2 regions of the Rhizobium sp. X9 genome follow, and region 2 is predicted to be linked to the other one. Evidence: riboswitches for the same ligand, from Rfam matches in the RefSeq annotation. Region 2 holds a riboswitch; the other holds the start of a gene.
What was found. A riboswitch is a leader RNA that binds a small molecule or an ion and turns the genes downstream of it on or off. The one in region 2 is predicted to bind glycine.
Positions count from the first base shown of each region.

Region 1: linked by a shared signal. The riboswitch ahead of gcvT (glycine cleavage system aminomethyltransferase GcvT) and the one ahead of JZY08_RS21185 (LysR family transcriptional regulator) in region 2 are both predicted to bind glycine.

Region 1 covers NZ_CP071311.1:1,189,996-1,202,049, forward strand. The annotation lists gene JZY08_RS05770 (nitrite/sulfite reductase) at 1-655, shown strand, start outside; gene JZY08_RS05775 (DUF934 domain-containing protein) at 666-1,172, shown strand; gene JZY08_RS05780 (ferredoxin--NADP reductase) at 1,322-2,134, shown strand; gene JZY08_RS05785 (hypothetical protein) at 2,314-2,811, shown strand; gene JZY08_RS05790 (diguanylate cyclase) at 2,848-3,948, opposite strand; gene JZY08_RS05795 (endonuclease/exonuclease/phosphatase family protein) at 4,216-5,019, opposite strand; gene gcvP (aminomethyl-transferring glycine dehydrogenase) at 5,278-8,142, opposite strand; gene gcvH (glycine cleavage system protein GcvH) at 8,142-8,504, opposite strand; gene gcvT (glycine cleavage system aminomethyltransferase GcvT) at 8,533-9,672, opposite strand; glycine riboswitch at 9,827-9,914, opposite strand; gene JZY08_RS05815 (DUF3008 family protein) at 10,039-10,224, opposite strand; gene JZY08_RS05820 (hypothetical protein) at 10,399-10,779, shown strand; gene JZY08_RS05825 (copper chaperone PCu(A)C) at 10,868-11,851, shown strand.
Region 2 covers NZ_CP071312.1:1,364,627-1,376,680, reverse strand. The annotation lists gene JZY08_RS21205 (MFS transporter) at 1-1,200, shown strand, start outside; gene JZY08_RS21200 (EAL domain-containing protein) at 1,857-2,624, opposite strand; gene JZY08_RS21195 (EAL domain-containing protein) at 3,045-4,025, opposite strand; gene JZY08_RS21190 (L,D-transpeptidase) at 4,672-5,421, shown strand; glycine riboswitch at 5,592-5,685, shown strand; gene JZY08_RS21185 (LysR family transcriptional regulator) at 6,138-6,989, shown strand; gene JZY08_RS21180 (penicillin-binding protein 2) at 7,147-8,883, shown strand; gene JZY08_RS21175 (trimeric intracellular cation channel family protein) at 8,899-9,573, shown strand; gene JZY08_RS21170 (HpcH/HpaI aldolase/citrate lyase family protein) at 9,567-10,271, opposite strand; gene JZY08_RS21165 (SDR family oxidoreductase) at 10,285-11,091, opposite strand; gene JZY08_RS21160 (hydantoinase B/oxoprolinase family protein) at 11,100-12,054, opposite strand, start outside.

The sequences.
Region 1 (12,054 bases), on a different replicon from region 2:
CTCGCTGAAGCCGATCGGTGGCATTCCGGGCGATGCGACCGACGAACAGATGGAACTCGTCGCCGATATTGCCGCCGAATATGCCTTCGACGAAATCCGCATCAGCCACGAGCAGAACATCATCCTGCCGCATGTGGCGCTGGCCGATCTCGAGCCCGTCTATCGCGCCCTGGTGGGCGCGGGGCTCGCCACCGCCAATGCCGGGCTCATCACCGATATCATTGCCTGTCCCGGGCTGGACTATTGCGCGCTTGCCAATGCGCGCTCCATTCCGGTGGCGCAGGAGATTTCCACCCGTTTCGGCGCACCGGAGCGTCAGGCGGAAATCGGCGAGCTGAAGATCAAGATTTCCGGCTGCATCAATGCCTGTGGTCACCACCATGTCGGCCATATCGGCCTTCTGGGTGTGGAAAAGAAGGGTGCCGAACTCTACCAGATCACGCTTGGCGGGTCGGGTGATGAAAACACCTCCATCGGCGAGATCATCGGCCGTGGTTTTGAGCCGGAAAAGGTGACAGACGCGGTGGAAACCATCGTTGACACCTATCTGGGCTTGCGCCTTTCGAAGGAGGAAAACTTCCTCGAAGCCTATCGCCGCGTCGGACCGCAGCCATTCAAGGATGCGCTCTACGGTTCCGCTGCAGAAGCCGCCTGAGGAGATTGCCATGACGAAAATATGGAACCGCGACGGCTTCGTGGAAAACGATCCCTGGGTGATTGAAACCGAGGAAGTGAAGGCTGGGGCCGAGCAAAAGCCGGTCCTGTCCCTCGCCGATTTCCTCGTGCGTGCCGCTGAAAGCAACGATATCGGCCTCGGCGTTCTGATCGCTCCGGCTGACGATGTCACCCAGCTTGAGCCCTATCTGGACCGCGTCGACCTCATTGCCGTCAGCTTTCCGGCCTTCAATGACGGCCGTGGTTTCAGCCACGCCTCGCTGCTGCGCAGCCGTCTTGATTTTGCGGGCGAGGTGAGGGCGGTTGGCGATGTGCTGATCGACCAGGTGCCGCTGATGCTGCGCACGGGCTTTACCAGCTTTGCGGTGACGAATGCGACGGCGATCCGCCGTCTCTCCGAAAATCGCCTGCCGGAAATTTCGGTCTATTACCAGCCGACGGCCCGCCCGGCTGCTGGCGGAGAGGCTTATAGCTGGCGTCGTCGTGCGGCCGGTTGACGCATGATGCGAGAAATATGAGTTTTAAATACATATTTCCTGCGCACATGGCAGTATTGACATTCTCATGCCTTCAAACGGCGACAAAAATGGTATAATTGCCCGGTCGGAGAATGTCGCTTATCGAATAGGAATGGACGGAACCTGAAATGAACGCGCCAGCCAAGACGGAAGATTTCGCGATCAAGATACCTGATGGTGTTTACGCCGAGACGGTTTTATCGGTGGAGCACTATACCGATCACCTGTTCCGTTTCCGCATGACACGTCCGGCCGGCTTCCGTTTCCGTTCCGGCGAATTCGCCATGATCGGCCTGATGGTTGGTGAAAAGCCGATCTATCGCGCCTACTCCATCGCCAGCCCCGCCTGGGATGAGGAACTGGAATTCTTCTCGATCAAGGTTCCGGACGGCCCGCTCACCTTGCATCTTCAGGCGATCAAGCCCGGCGATACCGTTTTGATGCGCAAGAAGCCGACAGGCACGCTGGTTCTCGATGCGCTGACACCCGGCAGACGGCTTTACATGTTCTCCACCGGCACCGGCATCGCGCCCTTCGCAAGCCTGATCCGCGACCCTGAGACCTATGAGAAGTTCGAGGAGGTCATCCTCACCCATACCTGCCGCGATGTGGCCGAGCTGAAATATGGTTTCGATCTGGTCGAGGAAATCAGGAACCACGAATTCCTGAACGAGATCGTCGGCGACAAGCTCAAGCATTATGCAACGGTCACCCGCGAAGATTACCCCTTCAAGGGCCGTATCACCACGCTGATCGAGAACGGCAAGCTGTTTGCGGATCTGGGTGTTCCGACGCTCGATCCCGAGATCGATCGCGGCATGATCTGCGGTTCTTCGGCCATGTTGAAGGACACCAAGGAACTGCTTGAAAAGGCCGGCCTTACCGAAGGCGCCAACAACAAACCCGCCGAGTTCGTGATCGAGCGCGCTTTCGTCGGATGACGTCGAATTTCTTTTGCAGACGAATAAGACAGGAGGCCGCAAGGCCTCCTTTTTGTTTCAGGGGTCGGTTGCGGTGTTGGGGCGGCAATTCAACGGGCTGGAACATCCTGCGGCGATCGCGCGTTAGCTTTCAAACGAAACCGAACCGACGAAGTCGCCCAATGAAAAAAACTGGAACAATCCGCACCTCAATCATCGCCGTAACGGCGGGATTTTTCGCCGCGATGCCTGCAGCCGCCGACGAAAGCTCCTTCCTGTCGTCGCTGGAAGGCAAATGGACTGGCAAGGGAACGGTGATCACCCGCATCGGCATGCCGCCGATCAATGTCAATTGCACATTGAGTTCCGACGCAAAGGCGACGGCGCTGCGCATGTCGGGCACCTGTCGTGGTCTCGTGGTTGTAAGACGCGCTATCGCTGCTGATCTTGCCGCAACCGGCGGGCGTTACAGCGGCACCTATACCGGCCCCTCCGGCCGTCCTTCGGCGCTGGCCGGCAACCGCGAGGGAAATGCGATCAATCTCACCGTCCGCTGGAACCGCGAAATCAATGGCGACCGCGTCGCGGCCATGACCATCGAAAAGGTCGGTGACAATGGCCTGCGGCTGCGCACCACCGACAAGGACGGCAGGACCGGCAAGACGGTGGTGACAAGCGATATCCGGCTTGTGCGCTAATCGGCGTCCCTTAACCGGTCCCGGAATGGTACTGTCTCAGGAGACGTTGGCAATATCCGCCACGGTTTTATTGCGCCCGCTATTCTTGGAACGGTAAAGTGCCGCATCGGCACGGGCATAGGCTGATGAAAAGTCTTCGCCCGGACGTATCGAGGTCAGCCCGAAACTGGCGGTCACGGGAACATCCGCTGGAAAATCCAAAAACAGCGCAGGCACGCCCTGGCGGATGTTTTCAACCAGCGCCGTTGCCTCCGCAATATCCGGGCGGGCCATGAACAGCGCAAATTCCTCTCCGCCCATTCGTCCCGCCATGTCGTCGGCACCGACGAAACCGCGAATATGATCGGCAAAACGACGGATCACCTCGTCACCCGTCGCATGGCCGAAGCGGTCGTTGATCGCCTTGAAGCGGTCGAGGTCGGTCACGACCACGATTCCTCTTTCGCCGCGGGGCCGGGCCGTCCTTGCCATGACGCCCTCCTCGAAACCGCGACGGTTGAAGAGGCCGGTCAGGAAATCATATCGCGCCTGCCGCTGCAGTTCGCCGGCAAGATCGGCGGAGACGATCAGAAGCGTCAGGATGCCGCTTGCGATCATGCCGGTCGGCGTACCGATCGACAGGACGATGATGAAGGCCGCGTCGGAAATCTCACCGCCGGATCGCGCAAGCCAGGCGGCGACTGCAACGCTCGTGATATAAATGCCAAAGACGGTCATGGCCCAGCGGACGGTTCGTCCGACGCCGGTCGCCCGCCTCAACGTATGCACGATGATGCCGACCAATGCCGCATCGGCAATGGCCGTCATCATTCGCGAGGCCATGCGCCATTCCACGAGCTGGAAAGCCCAGACCACAAGAATGAACAGGGTGGAAATGATCCATACGATCGCAACACTGTTGCTGTTGCGTTTTGCCCGCAGACGGAAACCCCAAGCCAGCAGTGCGAAACTGCCGATCGAGGCATGGCAGGCGAGCATGGCCGTCAGCGATTGATGATCGGGAAACAATCCGCCAACAATGCGCAGCCCGTGGCCGATGGCTGACGACATGAAGGACAGGGCCCAGATCATGGCGTGTTGCTTCAGCCCGAAATGCCGCCAAGCGACCAGCAGCGCCACGCCAAAAAGCAGGCTCACGACAACGATGCTCAGCGATGTGACGACGGTAGAAAGCATAGCCGGATTTAAGGGCCGCGGATGAACAAAGCTTTACGGCGAAAGCCCTTATATCTTTGCCTTCGCATGAATTTCAATCCCGCTTCTTTACCCGTGCATGGAGCATTTCCAGGAAAAGTGGCCACCGGTTTTCCGTCCGGAAATGCGACAAAATAAAAAGTTAGAGTGTTTTTCGTGATCCGAAGAAAAGCGAAAACGCTCAAACTAGGCTGTCGGCAATGCAAATGCTTAGCTGAATTCGAGCAGCAGAGGGCAATGATCCGAGACTTCCGGCTGTCTCACGACATTGAAGTGATCGACCTTCACGGCCGGGTTGACCAGCATGTAATCCGCATAACGGTTCTGTTTGGCGTAATGCGATGTCCGCGTGTCGGTGAAGCCGCGTGTCGTGACGAGTTCGACAAGATCCAGCTCTTTCAGCACCGCGAATGTCTCGCTGTCAGGCAGAACATTAAAATCGCCGCAGACGATGATCCTGTCGCCTTCTTCCATAATGTTTTTGACAAGCTGAACGAGGCGCTTTGCCTGCGCCAGACGGGCAGGGCTGTCATGTTTGCCATCGAGGTCACGCAGCCCGTGCATATGGGCGATGACGGCTGGCTGGCCGGCCGCGAAATCAAAGACACGGATGGCATGGCCGGTGCGCGACCTTGGGTGATCGCCGTATCCGTCGGCGGAGAAAGCGCCATGCACGAAACCCTGGGCCTGCGCGACAATGGCAATGGATTTGCGCACGAAGGTCGCCAGCCCCCATTGGGAGGGATAATTGATCTCACCATGAAAGAGATCGCCCTGCGCCGCTGGGCAGAAGATTGCCAGATGATCAGGCAAGGCTTCGGCGACGTCACGCAGAAAATTCGCCCGCTGCGGCAGGTCAATGCCGTGATCGCGATAGGTCAGCCACTCCTGCGTGGCCGCCGGAGTATGAATGACTTCCTGCAGGCACAGAATATCGGGGGCGGATGCAGTGAGATAAGAAACAAGCTCGTCGTGGAGTTTGCCACCCCAGCCGTTCAGGCAGATCAGACGCATTTCCTCTCCATGGCCAAGGATTTCACGAACCGGTTTAGCATGGAACGAGGAGCGATCAATCGTCTCACCCTTTCCTGGAAGCCGGAAATCTTGCAGGTGAAATATGAAAGAATGGATCGTTCTTTACGCAGGCTGCTGAGCCTCTCGACCGTCATCCTCGGGCTTGACCCGAGGATGACGGTGAGCGTCTGGAGATATTCGCCCATTACTCCAGGCCCGGATCGCTCCGGGCCTTCGTGTTCGTTTTCACCGAATGCCTTATTCAGCCGCTTCGGCGTAAGCCTCCATCGGCGGGCAGGTGCAGATGAGGTTGCGGTCGCCATAGACATTGTCGATGCGGTTGACCGGCGACCAGTATTTGTCGATGCGGAAGGCGCCGGGCGGGAAGCAGCCCTTTTCGCGGCTATAGGGGCGATCCCACTCGCCGACGAGGTCTTCCACCGTATGCGGGGCGTTTTTCAGCGGATTGTTGGTCTTGTCCGCACGGCCTTCCTCGATGTCGCGGGCTTCCTCACGGATCGCCAGCATGGCATCGCAGAAACGGTCGATTTCCGCCTTGGTCTCGGATTCCGTCGGCTCGATCATCAGCGTGCCGGCAACCGGCCAGCTCATGGTCGGCGCGTGGAAACCGCAGTCGATGAGGCGCTTTGCAACATCGTCCACCGTCACACCGCAGCTATCCGCCAAGGGCCGGGTGTCGATGATGCACTCATGCGCCACACGTCCCGTTTCGGACTTGTAGAGCACGTCGTAAGCGCCCTTCAGCCGCTCAGCAATGTAGTTGGCGTTGAGGATCGCAACCTTGGTCGCCTGCGTCAGCCCTTCGCCGCCCATCATCAGGCAATAGCTCCAGGAGATCGGCAGGATCGAGGGCGAGCCGAAGGGGGCAGCCGAAACCGCACCCTCGCGACCGTCCGTCGAAGGATGGCCGGGAAGATAGGGAGCAAGATGCGCCTTGACGCCGATCGGCCCCATGCCCGGACCACCGCCGCCATGCGGAATGCAGAAAGTCTTGTGCAGGTTGAGATGCGAAACATCAGAACCGATATCGCCGGGACGGGCGAGACCGACCATGGCGTTCATGTTGGCGCCGTCGAGATAGACCTGTCCACCATGCTTGTGGGTGATCTCGCAGATCTCGCGAACCGTCTCCTCGAACACGCCGTGGGTGGACGGATAGGTGATCATGCAGCACGAGAGGTTTTCCGCATACTGCTCTGCTTTTGCACGGAAATCATCGATATCGATGTCGCCATTGTCACGCACCTTCACCGGCACGACTTTCATGCCGACCATCTGTGCGGAGGCAGGGTTGGTGCCATGCGCCGACGTCGGAATGAGGCAGACGTCGCGATGGGTGCCGCCATTGGCGAGGTGGTAGTTGCGGATGGTCAGAAGCCCGGCATATTCCCCCTGCGCGCCGGAATTTGGCTGCATGGAGAAGGCGTCGTAACCGGTGACCGAGCACAGCTTTTCGGAGAGATCGTCGATCATCTCCTTGTAGCCGAGCGCCTGATCGGCCGGCACGAAGGGATGGATGTCGGAGAATTCCGGCCAGGTGATCGGCAGCATCTCCGCAGTTGCGTTCAGCTTCATGGTGCAGGAACCGAGCGGGATCATCGAGCGGTCGAGCGCGAGATCACGGTCCGAAAGGCGGCGGATGTAACGGGTCATCTCGCTTTCGGCACGGTTCATGTGGAAGATCGGATGCGTCATGTACTGGCTGGTGCGCAGCAGCTCTTTCGGAAGGCGATATTCCGGCTCGAAATCCGAGATCGAGAAATTGCCGCCAAATGCGCGCCACACGGCTTCCAGCGTTGCCGGGCGCGTGCGCTCGTCAAGGCTCATGCCGATCTTGGTCGCGCCCACCTTGCGCAGGTTCACGCCTTCGGCAACAGCCGAGCGCAGGATGACGCCCTGCATGTGACCGACTTCGACGGTGATCGTATCGAAGAAGGTCTCCGGCTCGATGGTGTAGCCGAGCTTTTCCAGCCCCTTGGCCATCAGCACGGCCTTCTGGTGGGTCTGCTGGGCGATCGCCTTGATGCCCTGCGGGCCGTGGAAGACGCCATACATCGAGGCCATAACGGCCAGCAGCACCTGCGCCGTGCAGATGTTGGAGGTGGCCTTTTCGCGGCGGATATGCTGCTCGCGTGTCTGCAGCGACAGGCGATAGGCGCGGTTGCCACGCGCATCGACCGAAACGCCGACCAGACGGCCGGGCATGGAGCGCTTATGCGCATCCTTCACTGACATATAGGCAGCATGTGGGCCACCGTAACCGACCGGAACGCCGAAACGCTGCGAGGTGCCGATGGCGATATCCGCGCCCATCTCGCCGGGTGACTTCAACAGCGTCAGCGCCAGAAGATCGGCGGCGACGGCGGCAATCGCGCCGGTCTGGTGCAGGCGGGAAATCAGACCGGAGAAATCGCTGACATGGCCGTGGGTGCCCGGATACTGGAAGATCGCGCCGAACACGTCGACCGGGTCGAGATCGGTGAACGGGTTGCCGACGATCACCTTCCAACCAAGCGGGGCCGCGCGGGTCTCGATCAGCGCGATGGTCTGCGGATGGCAATTGGCATCCACGAAGAAGGCAGTCGCCTTGGACTTGGCGACGCGCTGGCACATGGCCATGGCTTCGGCAGCCGCCGTCGCCTCATCGAGCAGCGATGCGTTGGCGACATCGAGGCCGGTCAGATCGCAGACCATGGTCTGGTAGTTCAGCAGCGCCTCAAGACGGCCCTGGCTGATTTCCGGCTGGTAGGGCGTATAGGCCGTGTACCAGGCCGGATTTTCCAGAATGTTGCGCTGGATGACCGGCGGCGTGATCGTGCCGTAATAGCCCTGGCCGATCAGCGAGGTCAGCACCTGGTTCTTGTTGGCCGTTTCGCGCAGGCGGTCGAGCGCCTCGCGTTCGGTCAGCGCAGCACCCCAGGTCAGCGGTACCTTCTGGCGGATGGAGGAGGGAACGGTGGCGTCGATCAGGGCATCGAGGCTCTTGTAGCCGATGACCTTCAGCATCTCCGTCATTTCCGACAGCGACGGCCCGATGTGACGCCGGTTGGCAAAATCATAGGGCTGATAGTCGGTGAAATGGAATTCTGTGGGCGTCGTCATTACGCGATCAGCTCCTTGTAGGCTGCCTCGTCGAGCAGCGTCTCGGCATCTGCGGCGTTGGAGAGCTTCAGCTTGAAGAACCAGCCGGCACCCTGCGGATCGGAATTGACCAGCGAGGGATCGTCGACGATGGCCTGATTGATTTCCACCACTTCGCCATCCAGCGGACAATAGACATCGGAAGCCGCCTTGACGGATTCAACGGTCGCCGCGTCGCCATCCTTGGAGAAGGTGGCGCCCACTTCCGGCAATTCGACAAAAACGAGATCGCCAAGCTGTTCAGCGGCGTGGCTGGTGATGCCAACGGTGGCGATATCGCCTTCGAACTTCAGCCATTCGTGTTCTGCGGTAAATTTCAGCATCGTATTTTCTCCGGAGATGGGATGAAGATTATCGTTTGTAGGTGGGCTTGATGAACGGCAGGGCAGCGACGGTGACGGGCAGATATTTGCCGCGCACTTCCGCAAAGATCGCCGTGCCGGGAGCCGTGTAGGCCGTTGGCACGTAACCCATGGCGACGGGGCCTTCGACCGACGGGCCGAAGCCGCCCGAGGTCACTTCACCGATCTCCGTCTTGCCTTCGGCATCCGCAAACAGCTTCGAATGGCCGCGCACCGGCGCCTTGCCCTCGGGCTTCAGGCCGACGCGACGGCGCGACGTGCCGTCTTTCAGTTCGCCGAGAATGCGCTCTGCGCCGGGAAAACCGCCCTCGCGGTCGCCGCCAGCGCGGCGAGCCTTCTGGATCGCCCATTCGAGCGAAGCTTCGATGGGGGAGGTCGTGGTGTCGATATCATTGCCATAAAGACAAAGGCCGGCTTCCAGACGCAGGCTGTCACGCGCGCCAAGACCTATCGGCTCGCAATCGGGATGTTCGAGCAGGGCCTTGGCAATCTCTTCCGCCTTTGCGGCGGGCACGGAAATCTCAAAACCGTCCTCGCCGGAATAACCGGAACGGGAGACGATGCAGGGCACGTCATGCAGCGGAATTTCCAGCACATCCATGAACTTCATTTCGGAGATGCCTGCCCACAGTTCGGCCAGAACCGCTTCAGCGCGCGGTCCCTGAAGCGCGATCAGCGCCCGATCATCGAGCAGGGTAATTTCACAGTCGTCGGAAAGATGCGCCTTCATATGGGCGACATCGGCGTCCTTGCAGGCCGCGTTGACGACGACAAAAAGATGATCGCCGCGATTGGTGATCATCAGGTCGTCCAGGATGCAGCCGTTCTCATCGGTGAAGAAACCGTAGCGCTGGCGGCCTTCCTTGAGACCGAGAATATCGACTGGCACCAGCTTTTCCAGTGCAAGCGCTGCGTCGGCATTGTTGCCGGACTTCGCCTTCACGATCACCTGGCCCATGTGGGATACGTCGAACAGGCCGGCGGAGGTGCGGGTCTGAAGATGCTCCTTCAGAACGCCCGCCGGATATTGCACCGGCATGTCGTAACCGGCGAATGGCACCATGCGGGCGCCAAGCGAAAGATGCAGGGAATGCAACGGCGTGATGTCAAGCTCGGCGGTATCGTCCAAGGACGCCTCCAGGGTTGCGCGAAAAATCGCGCGGGCTCAGGTCATGGCGTGAAAAACACGCCGGGTTCAAGAGCCCCCTCTGTCCTTGTCGCCTGAGATTGTTATCCCTTCGGCGAGCCGTCCTTATGAAAGGTGGCTTCTCTCCAGAGTTCCGTCATCACCGCTGGTCCTTTTGCCTGAGAGTTTCCGGGGCGGTTGCTCCTTCGGCACCGCATTGAAGCGGCTTCTCCCAATGGTGATGCGACGCTCATTATCTGCGAAGCCCCGCTGTTGGCAAGGACCAAATGACGCATCTGAACAGATTCTTGCTCCATCTGCGCCATCGCCACCGAAAGACGCAGTCGATAGTTTGGAAGCGGTGTGCCATCAGTCTGATTTTTTCTCCGGCAGGCCCTTTCGTTTTGTCGATGCCAGTTCATCAAGTTCCTTTTCTGTCATGGACTTCTCCATGCTTTTTGAAGCACCTTGTAAACTGGATTTTTTGACTTCGCCGCGTTTTGCGGCCAGTGCCGCACCTGCTGCTTTCTGTTGCGCTTTCGACTTGGCTGGCATGTCGGATCCTCCTTCCGGAACGGTCTTGTCGCGAGGGAAATGTTGCGCTCCAACGATGGTTCCCTTCGAGAGGTTGGGGCTGCGGCAAAATTCCCCTTTGAAATCGGCGAGAAAGAGGGGTATCGCGAGAATATGGACGTAAATCGAAAACGACGGCTGGCAGGGGTGGAGAAAATGCTTCGCATTTTCTGTGCAGCCCTGATGTTGTCGCTCGGTTTCGCGCATAAGCCTGCACTTGCCGCCGCCCCGGAAGTCGTGCTCGATGAGAGCTACCGGCTGCCGGACGGAACCTTTGCCGAGATTTGTCTGGGCCACAGCGGTGGGGTGAATGCCTCGCATGCCAAGGATGGCCCCGCCCATTCCAGCGACGCAATCCTGTTTTGTGAGGCGTGCCTGCTGGCCTCATCCATTCTTGTGCCGGTCCCCGATGCGGCGGGCTGGCTCAGAACAGAATTCGCCTGGCTCGAAAATCGCTTATCCGCAGAGTGGACTTTCCGCTCGGTCCTGACGATCCGCAAACCGGCTGCACGCGGCCCGCCATCCCTGTCCGCCTGATCTCTTCGCTTCACAGGATCATCGCCGCCGGCTGGCGGCAAGCAATGGCTGCACTGCTTTATTGGCATCAGTCGCAAGGACAAGACACATGAAAACCACCAAGATCATCACCTGCACCCTGTTCATGGCCTCCGTCTCGACGGCACAAGCTTTCGCTCACGCGACCTTCGTTGACGGTTCGGCCGAACAGGACAGCACCATCGTTGCCGCACTTCAGGTACCGCATGGTTGCGATGGCGGACTTGCCACCACCGAAGTGCAGATCAAGCTGCCGGAAGGCTTCATTTCCGCCAAGCCACAGCCAAAGGCCGGCTGGGAGCTGGAGATCATCAAGGGCGACTATCAGAAGGCCTACAAGAACCACGGCAAGGAGATCAAAAGCGGGCCGGTCGAAATCCGCTGGAAAGGCGGCAACCTGCCGGACGAGTTCTACGACACCTTTGCCGTGCAGGGAAAAATTTCCGGCATAGAGGCGGGGCAGGACCTGCCCTTCAAGGTGACGCAGCTTTGCGGCGACAAGGGCAAGGTTTCGTGGGATGAGGTGGCGGCCGCTGGTGTCGATCCTCATTCACTGAAAAGCCCGGCTCCGACCATCCGTGTTACCGAAAAGGCCCATGCGGGCGGACATGATCACTCTGCCATGGCTATGGACATGGACATGAATATGGATGTCGCAAAGGCCGGCAGCCTCGAACTCTCCGCCGGCACGACAAAGGCGATGCTGCCGGGTCAGCCCGTTGGCGGCGGTTACGTGACGATCAAGAATACCGGTGACAGTGACGACAAGCTGATTGGCGTCGAATCCTCAGCCGCCGGCCGTGCCGAAATTCACGAAATGGCCATGGTCAACGACGTCATGAAGATGCGCAAGCTGGATGACGGCGTCGTCATTCCCGCCGGCCAGACCGTGGAGTTGAAGCCGGGCGGCCTGCACATGATGTTCTTCAACGTGAAGAAGCCTTTTGCCGAAGGCGACAAGGTGCCGGTAACACTGATCTTTGAAAAGGCCGGTAAGGTCGAGATCGTGCTTTCCGCCGGCTCGGCCAAGGGCGATGCTCACCAGCATAATTGAGAACTAAAAAACGGCTACCGGAACGCGTGACAAGTCCGGTAGCCGCAAGTTTTTTAGATTATGTCCTTGCTTTCAGCGCCGTGACGGAAAAGGCGTGATGGCCATCGCCTCCGTGATTTTTCCGGCATTCGGTGAGAAATATTTAGAAAAACAGCCTGACATCAGCCTGAATGCAAAAGCGGAACATTAGATGTTCCGGATAT
Region 2 (12,054 bases):
AGTGCGCTTTCGATCGCCAACACCGCTATTAGAAACGAAATGGCACTCTCTCCAAGTGAGATGGGTATGGTGCTGTCTGCCTTTTCACTCGCATACGCATTCGCGCAGCTTCCGACAGGTGCACTTCTGGACAAGTTAGGGTCCCGCATCATGCTGGGCGCTGGAATGTTGTTCTGGTCAGTGGCGCAAATCCTCTGCGGGTTGGTCAACAACGCCACGCAATTGATTGTCGCACGAGCAGTACTCGGTGTTGGCGAAGCTCCACAATTTCCAGCTGGCGCTAAGGTGGTCAGTGAATGGTTCAATATTGGTGAGCGAGGAAAGCCAACAGGTATGATTGTTGCCTCGTCCTGCATTGGACCCTGCATTGCCCCTCCTTTGCTAACGGCGATGATGGTCGCATTTGGTTGGCGCTGGATGTTCATCATTACTGGGGCTCTTGGAATTATCGTCGCGGCCGGATGGTATTTAATGTATCGGAATCGCAATGAAGTGGCACTTACGCCAGCCGAAGCGGCCTTCATTGACGAGGGATCGGACAAGCAGACTGATCAACCACTGACAGTTAAAGAGTGGAAATCGTTGTTCGCGCACCGTACCGCGTGGGGAATTATTCTAGGCTTCATGGGCGTCGTGTATATGGTCTGGCTCTATTTGACCTGGCTCCCCAGTTATCTTGAACATTCTCGTGGCTTTACGGTCGAGAATACTGGATGGGTCGTTGCTATACCTTATCTCTTTGGAACCGCCGGAATGCTCGTTTCAGGGCAGGTCGTTGACAGGTTGATGCGACGCGGGATGTCTGCCATTTCGAGCCGAAAGTGGCCGGTCTGCGTCGGCCTGCTCGGAGGTGCATTTTTCACGCTACCGGCGGCATTTACGCCGAACGCGACAATGGCTGTCGCCTATATCTGCCTCGCAATGTTCTTCATAAATTTGGCCAGTGCTGCTTCGTGGATGATGATCACTATTGCCGTTTCGAAGCGCCAGGTTGGCTCTCTCGGAAGCATCATGAACTTCGGAGGTTATTTCGCAGGATCTTTTGCGCCAATCGTTACAGGCTTCATGGTCGAACATGCCGATTCTTACGTCAACGCGTTGGTTGCCGCTGCAGTAATCTCCATCCTCTCAGCACTAGCGTATTTCCTGCTTGTAAAGACCGACATGAAAAGTGTTGAGGGGCCAATGGTGACGCGATGACGTTTCTGCCTTTTTTCCCAACGATTGGCCGATATCGAAAAGGTGCGCAGTAGGATAAAGGAATGTGTTCCCGGGGAGGGTGACAAGTTGGTTGCTCGCCCCGGGATCGACTGGATATCGGCCTATAAGGCGACTGACGCTTTGGCCGACAGCCGCCAGTCTCCTACGGAGCGGTCGTCGAGGTGTCGTGCCGACCATGAGGGAGATTGTCTTGAATGCAGAAAAGTCTTTCACAGGCACTCCCCCTTCTATTTGCCAGGGGCAGACCGCACGCCGCACGTCAGCCGAGCCCAGATTCCCGTTGGATCGACACCTTCTTATTCGGTCGTGATGTGAGCAGCCCGAGGAATGGTAGAGAATGTGGTCGCCGAAGGCAGCGGAGCAGGCACTTCATTCCACGCAAAACGCACGCGCATTTAATCTGACCGCGCAAAGCTTTTTGAAGCACTTACTTATCATTGCGAGCGCAAGGAATTCGGAAGAGCCGCACGGCCGTGCTTGCCACAAAAGCGGTCACGGTGACCGCACCACTCGCTGTCGTAGTGACGGGCAGCGAGAAATCTGCGCCCGGTTTACGGGTGCAGGAAGATACGAGGCCTAGGATCAACAGAGGTGAGACCACCGGTCGACAGTTTAGATAACCGCAAACGCCATTGTCATCTTTGGCACGCCGTTCCACTACCGTAGCCCGAGAAACTCACGCCGCAGCCGAGTTTTTGCATAGCAAGGATGAAGCCAGTCATCTGTAGCCGGCTTTCCGGATCGCTCGCTTCCCTGATCTCGATGACCAAGCGTCCTGCAATAGATGGATTTCGGGTCAGCTCGTCCCGAACCGAAGTCCACCAGATATCATCAACAGCAGACAAGGCTGACACTTCACAACCGAGCTTCGTATCTGGACGAGTTTTCAGACGATCTATTGTCGCATGGACCAAGTATCGGTCGTAGGCACGCGTTAGGCGCAATCGCTCCAAGACACTCGGAATATTCTCTGTTGCTATCACCCTTGTACCACATCGGATGTTCTTTAACTGGATCCTGTGGTACGGGCATCGGGCGTTGCTCTCTACCGCATTCAACGGGTACTCCACCAAGTCGACGCGGTTACTGCTCAAAGCATCGTAGAGCACCACAGCAATCTCCATGTCTGATCTATACTGTTCGAAACAAGCGGGAACCCAATATTTGTGGTCGAAGGCGGGAAAACATTGAGTTTTGTTTACGCTAACCGCCACGCTGATTCTCGTTTGTCCAATATCAATGGGCGGCTCGCAAAGAAGCAACAGAGCCGGAAGCACTCTTGTCTGTTCAACCTCACCGTCCCAGCCCCACCCCTGGATACGCAATCCTGACGGCTCGATCGTTAGGGCACCGAATGAGTCTGGCAAAATGGATTCTATTCTGCGGCATGCAGTGTAGAGCACTCGAGCAGCAATCCCATCGCCATAGCACAACGCAATGTGACGCAGATTTTCGACTGTTATTACAAGGCTATTCCGATTCGACCGCATGCTACTGTGAGCCTGATCAACACTTAGTTTCATGCGATTGCGCCCGCCAGATACCAGCCGGTAGGGCTCCTTACCAAAAGATAAACAAACGCAGCTGCATATTGAATCAAAAATCCTGCCGCGTCGGCACGAAAAAGCGCGGTCGAACCTCGAAATGTTGGACGCACTCGGAACGCGGAAATGTCCCCGACCGTCTCTGGTTCGACACTTCCGACCGGGGAGACTACAGCGCCCGCCGCAGTTGAACGAATTGACTCATGTACGGTATTCATGTTCCTGGCATGAATCATGAATGTTACCTGCGATTTTCTTGTTGGCTAGTTCGACTCGAGTTTAAGGAAAGTCAGTGACAGTAAGGGGAGCTTGGCGGCTCTCTCCCGGAGGCCACGATTTAAGCCGGCCATCATGGTGTGCGCGGTAAACATTCGAGGCGGAGCCCGGGGCGACATTTGGGCACGTGATATCTGCAGCTTGCGTAGCGTAACTACCCCTAAATCCAGTTTTGTTCGCACTAACTGGCACCGGCAGTGAGATTCCGTAACCTTGAAGGTGTGTCGCACCACACAATGCGGCTGATTGCGCGTCTTCGATCGTCTCGACGCCTTCCATGACAACTACAGGAGAGTAGCAAGACGCGAAGCTGATAAGATGCGCCAGAGCATCAAGGTCCAAGCAAGACCGTCTTGCGGGCTGCAAGAACGACCGATCGATTTTGACGATATCAAAATCAACCAAGCGGAGTAGTTGCGGAGATGCGTAGCCTGCGCCAAAGTCATCCAGCGCAATCCGGCATCCCAACTCCCGCATCTCGTTCAGCATGCTTACCGATCGTGTCACATCGAGTAGTGGCCGCGTCTCCGTCAATTCGAGAACTAATCGAGACGCTAGTGTTGGACGAGACCGGACCTGGCCGGCAATCAGGTCCCACGTTTCGCGATTGCGCAGATTATCGGCCGATATATTGCAGCCGAGGACCGCACAGGGATCGATTTCCAGCTCGTCAAGGGCGAGGCGGACCACGTTCTCGTCAATCAACGAGCAGTATCCCAACTCCTCAAGCGTCGGAATAAATATACCCGCGCCATAATGGCAGCCGTCTGTTCCCTGCAACGTTGCTAAGCATTCGCGATAGAACACAGCATCAAATGGTTCGACCGAATGAACTGATTGGACGTTGAAACTTGCCCTTCCATCAGCGATCGCTGACTTAACAATCTCAACGACCCCTATATTCGAGATATCCGAGTGTCTATGCATCTTTGCCTCCCACTGTCCGTAAGAAAAGTCTGCGCTCATTAAGTTGCGGATCTCCATGGCCAGGAGGTTCGTCTTCTCGAGCTTTGGAGTTTAAGGGGGCATCGCGTTAAGACCAACGCTGAGTCACCGACACATTTGGCCAAAGATAATGCTAACTTCGCCATTGAGGACTTCTGTCCTGTACTCAAAGCACCCGCTTGTGCTCAAAGCTACTGCGCTTGGCAGCTTGGCTAAACAGCTTATTGGAGCATCAAGGGCTCCAACGGAGGTATTGGCCGGTTCTTGGTTTTTCCGGGCGGGCGAGAACGATTTCGCTCGAAAATGGAGCGATAACTCGCGTGTTTTTAGACTAGATGTACGTCATGAAGGCCGCGACGTTGCGCTATGACACGCTGGTAAAAAGCGCGGCAGATTTGATCCATTGGCGTCAGAAGTGGGACCCAAAACCGGTTACCGGACGGATTTTATGACCGACCCGGAAGTTATCGGAAGAGGGCAAAAAGTCGTGTTTGCAAGATAGACCCGAGTACACACCGAAGCCGTTCTTACCGGGAATGGCGCAGGGCCAATCTGCGCATTTGCGCAGTATCGAATGGGCAGATTTCATGGTTTCTGTCGCGCAGCAGACATCCGGGCCGTGGCGCTTTGCCGGTTGTCCGCCCCGATCCCGGCATAGCCCCTAGAATTCGACAGCAGAACAGCCTTGGAACAGAAAATCAATTCTCACTTGTCTCGCAGATCGCTGCTCACCTTGGCAATCAGCTCATTTCTGGCCACAGGTTGCGAGCAGGTTCCCAAGACGAAACTCGAAGTTGCCGCGGCTACCCTGCCCGAAAACAAGAATGAAACGACGTCAGCCGCAAAAACGGAGAAGGACAACAGGCCAAAGCCTGCGGGTACCGGTTTCGCTTACGACGAAATTTATGCTGCGCTGGCGGATGGCGGCTTTGACGTTCCAGCAGTCAATTACCGCGCCATTGACCCACAATACCTCCGACAGGAGGTCGAATACATCACCGCAGAGCCTGCCTATTCAATTGTCGTGGATACAAATGAGAGGTTCCTCTACTGGGTTCTTCCCCGTGGCCGAGCCATACGTTACGGCGTCGGGCTTGGAACTCAGGGCCGATCATGGAAAGGGCGCGCCGTCGTTCAATGGAAGCAGAAATGGCCAAGGTGGAAGGCGCCGGACGATATGATCGCCCGCAATCCTGAACTCAAGCCATATGGTGTTGAAGCAGGCGGAATGGCCCCCGGCCCCCGGAATCCTCTCGGCGCGCGCGCCATGTACATTTTCCAGAACGGCAAGGATACGCTCTATCGTATTCACGGGTCACCGAGCTGGAGAACCATAGGTAAAAATTCTTCCTCGGGTTGCGTCAGGATGCTGATGCAGGATGCGATCGATCTTTATGATCGCGTGAAAGGAAAGACGCCCCTTTTGGTCATCTGATAGCGTTATTCTGAGCGCGCAATGATTAAGAATAACGCTGCGGGTCAAATTTATGCCATAAACGGCACCATATCTCGCGCCGTTCGGTTTAGCGGATCCAGGGCCTTTCGCTCTTGGAAACGGCAGATCACAGTGCTTCAAACCTCGTGACAGAAGCATGGGACAACACATATCGAGCAGCGGGAGAGACCGATATCTCCCGACATCGGCGCCGACGGAGCAACCACCCCGGAAACTCTCAGGCAAAAGGACCGCTGCAAGATCATACAAACTCTGAAAAGCGAGCTGATGCTCGCGCCGATGGTGTAAGTTCGCCGAAACAAGGTGAGCGAATCTCTCAGGCCAATGACAGAGGGGGTGCCAAAAAGCCCAAGAAAGCGGGCAAGGAGCACCTATGGCTGGAAGTCACCCTTCCCTATCGACAGTCAATTGCGTTGACGCAGTTTCAAGACCATTTTCATTGACAATGGCGGCAATTCCATTTGCCGCACACGACCTTGTCAAGCGTTGCGGATTCCCGCGCGCCGGCGCTCATGCCAGCAGGCGTCAGCGGCGGCATTTCACCCCAGTCACCTTCAAAATTTGAACGGCTTTACGCGGTTTCACCGGGCAATGGCGCTCGACAGGTGTGGCGCAAGCACCTCGCGATCCGCCTTCTCGCGATGATACCGCTACGCGGTTCTTGTAGGAACACTACCTAATTCAGGAAATTTAAAATGGTCGATTGGGAAGATTTGCGATTTTTCTCCGCCTTTGCTCACCACGGTTCGATCACGGCAACCGCCAAGGCGCTACGCGTCGATCATACGACCGTCAGTCGGCGCATCACATCGCTGGAAACCTCGCTTTCCGTGAAGCTCGTTGATCGCAGGCCGAGATCATATGTACTGACCGATATGGGACGCGACGTCGCGAACTTCGCCGAGGACATGAGCAGATCGGCATTTGCTCTGAGCCGTTGCGCCGGTTCCGGCCAGAACGGTATCGAAGGTGATATCGTGGTATCCGCGCCGCCATCGCTGCTCTACAGCTTCATTGCGCCGCAAATCTCCGCGCTGCAATCTCAGCATCCTGACGTAAGGCTCCGTCTTGTCGGTACCATGGAAGCGATGTCCCTCTCCAAGGGAGAAGCGGATATTGCCATCAGCCTCAAGCGGCCGAGCGAAGCCACGCTGGTTGCGCGTCGCCTCGGACAATTGCCCTATTTCCTCTATGCCGACCCTGCCTACCCGACGAGAAACGGCCCTCCTCTCTATATCAGTTACGATGATACCATGCGGGAGTCGGATCACTATCGCTGGCTTGATGACAGGCTTTCCGCCGACGAGGTGTTCATGTGCAGCAACGACCTGCGCATACAGGCGGCGGCCGCCGCCGGCGGCTGTGGGGTGGCACTGCTGCCCGCCTACCTCGCCGCGGAACACGGTCTTGTGAGGTTCGATCCACTCGATCCCGGCGTCAGGATCGACGTTTGGCTGGTAATCCACGAAGACGTGCGCGACACGCCGCGGATACGTGTTGCCATGGACTTCATCAGTGAAAGCCTCAAGCCCTTGTGGTGTTCCTGATTATGCGCAGATCAAGCCTGCGCCATTGCCGAATTTTCCGGGATTTGGCGCGGTGTAAAATGCCGCGTGACAGGGTCTGTCCTGCGCGCGTGCAGTGACCGGTTGTACCTGCCCGCATTCCCACCCTATTCCCGATACCTGAGCGTGGAGTATTTTCATGTCTTTGATTGCTCGTTACAGGAGAGGTACCGTCGGATACCTTGTTCTCCCTGCCAAAAAACGCAGCGCAAAAACATCCGCTCGAAATCGTCAGCGGGTGGGCCTGCTAATCGTGGCATTTGCGATCGGTTATGCCGCGATCGCAGTTCGCCTTCTGCAATATGGCTATTTTTCCGAGAGTGACGCGACGGCGAGTATTCCACGATCTCCCAATATAATCGCCTCCCGCCCCGACATTCTGGACCGCAACGGCCAGCTTATCGCAACGGATATCAATCTCATCTCGCTTTATGCAGAGCCTCGCCGCGTTGTTGATGCAAATGAGGCCATCGAAAAGCTCGCCTCTGTTGTTCCCGACCTGGATTGGGCTGACCTGCACAGAAAACTAACGTCTGACTCCGGTTTCCAGTGGATCAGGAGACAGCTTACGCCCCGCCAGGAAGCTGAGATCATGCGCCTTGGAATCCCGGGCATCGGATTCAGACCCGAAAAGCGGCGGTTTTATCCTGGCGGGCCAGTGGCATCTCACATTGTCGGGCATGTCAACATCGATAATCAGGGGCTGGCGGGCATTGAGCGCTATCTCGACAGGCAAGGCCTGGCAGACCTGCGTGGAGTTGGCCTTACCGACCCCACCCAGCTTGAACCGGTCCGGCTGTCCATCGATTTGCGCGTTCAGAGCATCGTGCATAACGTCGTTAGCGATGCCTTGAGGAACTATCGGGCGGAAGCGGCAGGTGCCGTCGTAATCGATGTCGACACAGGCGAGGTTCTCGCGATGGCGTCCGTCCCCGACTATGACCCGAATGAACCTTCGCGGCGCCTTGCCGATGGCACGATCGACAGGGATTACGAAAAGGGATGGTTCAACCGCATGAGCAATTCAGCGGTTGAAATGGGCTCGACCTTCAAGGCGTTCACCCTTGCCATGGGGATTGATGCAGGCGTCGTCAATCTGAACTCGGTCGTTGATGCCTCCCGCCCGCTGAAGATGGGTGGTTTCATCATCAGGGATTTTCACGGCCGAGGACGGCCGCTGACAATCCGGGAAGTCTTTCGCTACTCATCAAACATCGGCACGGCAAAGGTCGCTGATCTCGTTGGCCTGGAAAGTCACCAGCAATTTCTCTTCAGACTGGGCCTGTTGTCAAAGATGCAGACGGAGTTACCGGAAATTGCCTCGCCCGCAGCGCCAAGGAACTGGAAAAAGATCAATTCCGCAACGATTTCGTTCGGTCACGGTCTGGCCACGACACCGTTACAGACGGCTGCGGCTGCGGCGGCCCTCGTAAACGGTGGCATATTTCGGCACCCGACCTTCATCGCCGACAGTGGGAGGCGTCACCAAATCACCGGCAGGCGTGTCCTGCAGGCCTCGACCAGCGCAAAGGTCCGCGAGCTGTTCTGGTACAACGGCACCCAAGGTTCGGGCCGAAACGCCCAGGTGGCCGGTTTTGATGTAGGTGGGAAAACCGGGACAGCGGAAAAGGTTATCAATGGCAAATACGCGAAGAACCTGAACTTCAATACATTCCTCGCGGCATTCCCCATGCACCGCCCTCGTTATTTGGTGCTGTCGATCATTGACGCCCCGCTTTCCGGTGAGCGTGGCGGGCGCCTGGCGGCCTTCAATGCCGCGCCGATGGTGCGCGACATCATCGAGCGCGCCGCACCACTCCTCGGGGTTCGACCGTCATTCGGGAACCCGCAGGCATATCCTTTGATGAACTACTGAATAGGCGATGAACCCATGTCATTCGCAGATACTGAATTTTCAGATTATTTGATGATCTTTCCCCCGACGGGCGACATTATCCATATTCTCTATTTCGTTGCGATTGTCGCAGAGGCCATGACAGCCGCACTCGCCGCCGGCCGTCGCGAAATGGATTGGATCGGCGTATTTCTGCTTGGATGCATTACCGCCCTCGGCGGTGGAACCGTGCGCGATGTTTTTCTGAACCACTATCCGCTATCGTGGGTCGAAAATCCCAGCTATCTCCTCGTGACGGGATTATCTGCGCTGACGACGATCCCGATCGCCCGATATATGTATCACCTGCGCAAGATGTTCCTTTTTCTTGACGCGATAGGACTGGTCGTCTTCACCGTCATCGGCTGCCAGATTGCGTCAAACCTCAACCTGCCGCTGGTTGTCGTGGTGGCGGCAGGCGTGCTGACTGGATGTCTGGGCGGCGTACTTCGGGATATCCTGTGCAACGAAGTACCGCTCTTGTTTCGTTCGGAACTCTATGCAACCGTCTCGGTCTTTACGAGCCTGATCTACTTGATCGTGCCCCTCCTGGGGGTTTCCCACGCGATATCCTCGCTCGTCGCAATGGCCCTCGGGTTGATGCTCCGGCTCCTTGCAATACGCTGTAACTGGTGTGTACCGACATTCATTTACACGAAAGACCCTCATTGAGGAGCGAGCGCATTTTTCACCGCCGCAAGGCCGCGGCGTAAAAACGGATCGGAGTGCACGTAAAAGAACTGCACTCCACGCGCCCGCCAGTGCGGGATTTCTTCCAGCGTTGCAAGCGTGCCGGCGATCTTTCCCGCTGCGCGAATTTTTTCGACGGCGACGGCGACCTTGTCGATCACCACGTCCGGGCGCGGTTCGCCGAATGGCGGTGCGGGCGGATATCCCATGTCCTGCGACAGATCGCCGGGGCCGATGAAAAACACGTCTATCCCCTCGACTGTCAGCATCTCCTCAAGAGCGTCGACTGCATCGACGGTCTCGATCATGGCGATGACCAGCCGCTTCTCATAATCGGACGGCAGGGCGTAACGCACCGCATCGACAATTGCCCGGGCCTCGTCGGCATTGCTGACCATGGGCACCATGATCCCGTCGGCGCCGGCATTGAGGTAGCGGATGATGATCGGCCGTTCGTGCGAATGCGGGCGCACGATGGCAGCACCACCCACCGAGCGCACCACCTGCCCGGTTGCCCGCACATCCTCGAAGCTCCAGGTGCCGTGCTCGCAATCGACGAAGACCGCATCCGCGCCAAGTTCCACCAGCCGGCCGGAAAGACCTGAATGTGTATGGTGCGGCGTGAACATGCTGATAGCCTCACCCGTCGCAAGACGGGCGCGCAACTTTGCTCCATTCATGGAAGTCTCTCCCTTACTTCTTTTTCAGCATATCTGGCGTGTCGTCCGGCGCCCCTACCCAGCGCGCGATCTCTATGTCTTTCGAGGTGTCGCGCATATGGGTCGGGCAGATGTGCAGTTCCGGAATGACCGCGCTGTCACTCAGGCTGGCGCAAAGCACGATGGCGCGGGCCACGTCATGCGGGTCCATCATCACGGCGCGTTCTTCCTTTAATGGCGGACGCGCGCGGTTGTTCATGATCGGCGTGTCGGTCTCACCCGGCAGGATGGTCGTCGCCCGGATACCCTGGTTGCGATAGGTATTGTGCAGGAAGGTCATGAAATTCTTCACGCCCGCCTTCGCCGCGCCATAGGCCACGCCGCCCAGCAGGTTGGGATTAAGCGCGGCGAGCGAGGAGACGGTGATGATGGTCCCCTCACCCTTTTCGATCATCTCCGGCAACACGGCCTGTGTCAGGTTGAACACCGCAGTCAGATTGACGTTGAGGGTGGCGTTCCACTCTTCCTCACTGATGAAGCGGGCGTTGAGCACCTTGCTGGCGGAACCGGCATTGTTCACGAGGATATCAATGGGACCGACGGCCTCCCGGATCGATTTGACCGTGTCGAAGATCGCCTCGCGCGAGGCGATATCCAGCGTGCGGGCGATGGCCTTGCCCTTCTTCTTTTCGATCAGTTCCGCGACTTCCCGCAGAGGATCGAGGCGGCGGCCGGTTAGCACGACCGTCGCTCCTTCCTTAGCAAGCAGGATTGCGGTTTCGCGGCCGATGCCCGAGCCGGCGCCGGTTACCAGCGCAATCTTTCCCTTTAGCAGTCCCATGTCGTCTCCTATTCGGCTGCGGCAGCAATAGCGCCAGAATAGCCGAAGATTTCCTTTGCCGCCTTCGAGGTTACCAGGCCTTCGGAAATATCCTGCTCGATCAATTCGCGCGAGCGTTCGGCGGCACGGCCCCAGCCGCCGCCGCCGGGTGTCTGGACCTCAAGACGTTCACCCGTCCGAAGCACCAGCTTGCCCTTCGGAAAATGCGACTTTCCTTCCTTCATCACCTTGCCCGCGGAGCCGCTCTGGCCTTCCACTACGCCGAAGCAGGGGTGGCGCACGCGTTCCGATGCGAGGTAGATGTTCATCGGGTTCTTGCCGAGATTGCGCAGAACGACACGCTGGCCAAGGCCGCCGCGATGTTTGCCGGCACCGCCGGAATCGGCGATCAATTCCTTGCGTTCCGTCAGGACCGGAACGGCGACCTCGAACATTTCAACGGCCGTGACCTTGCAGTTGGACGGGAAGCTCAGCGTATCCAGCCCGTCGAATTCGGCGCGCGCGCCCTGCCCGCCATGGAAATTCTGCACGGAGGCATATTGCGTTCCGTCGTTGCGCTGGCCGACGCAATTGGCCGCCCAGATCGGCGCTCCGCCGCTATCGCCCAGCACCTTTTCCGGCACGATGCCTTCAAGCGCCTTGAAGATCAGCGAGGGGATAACGTGACCGATCAGGTTGCGCGAATTGCCCGCCGTCCATTCCTGCGGATTGAGAATGCAGCCGAGCGGCGCTTCGTCAGTAATCGGAACGATGCAGCCCTCATTATTGGGGGTTTCCGCATCGAGCAGGCATTTCAATGCGTAGACCGAATGGGCGTAACGGTAGTTGGTGCGGCAGTTGATCGAGTGCAGCACCTGATCCGACGTGCCGGTATAATCCACATGGATGGAATCATCCCTGACGATGACAGAGGCTTTCAGTTTGACGTCGACATCGTAGCCATCGAGCAAGACCTCGGCGGAA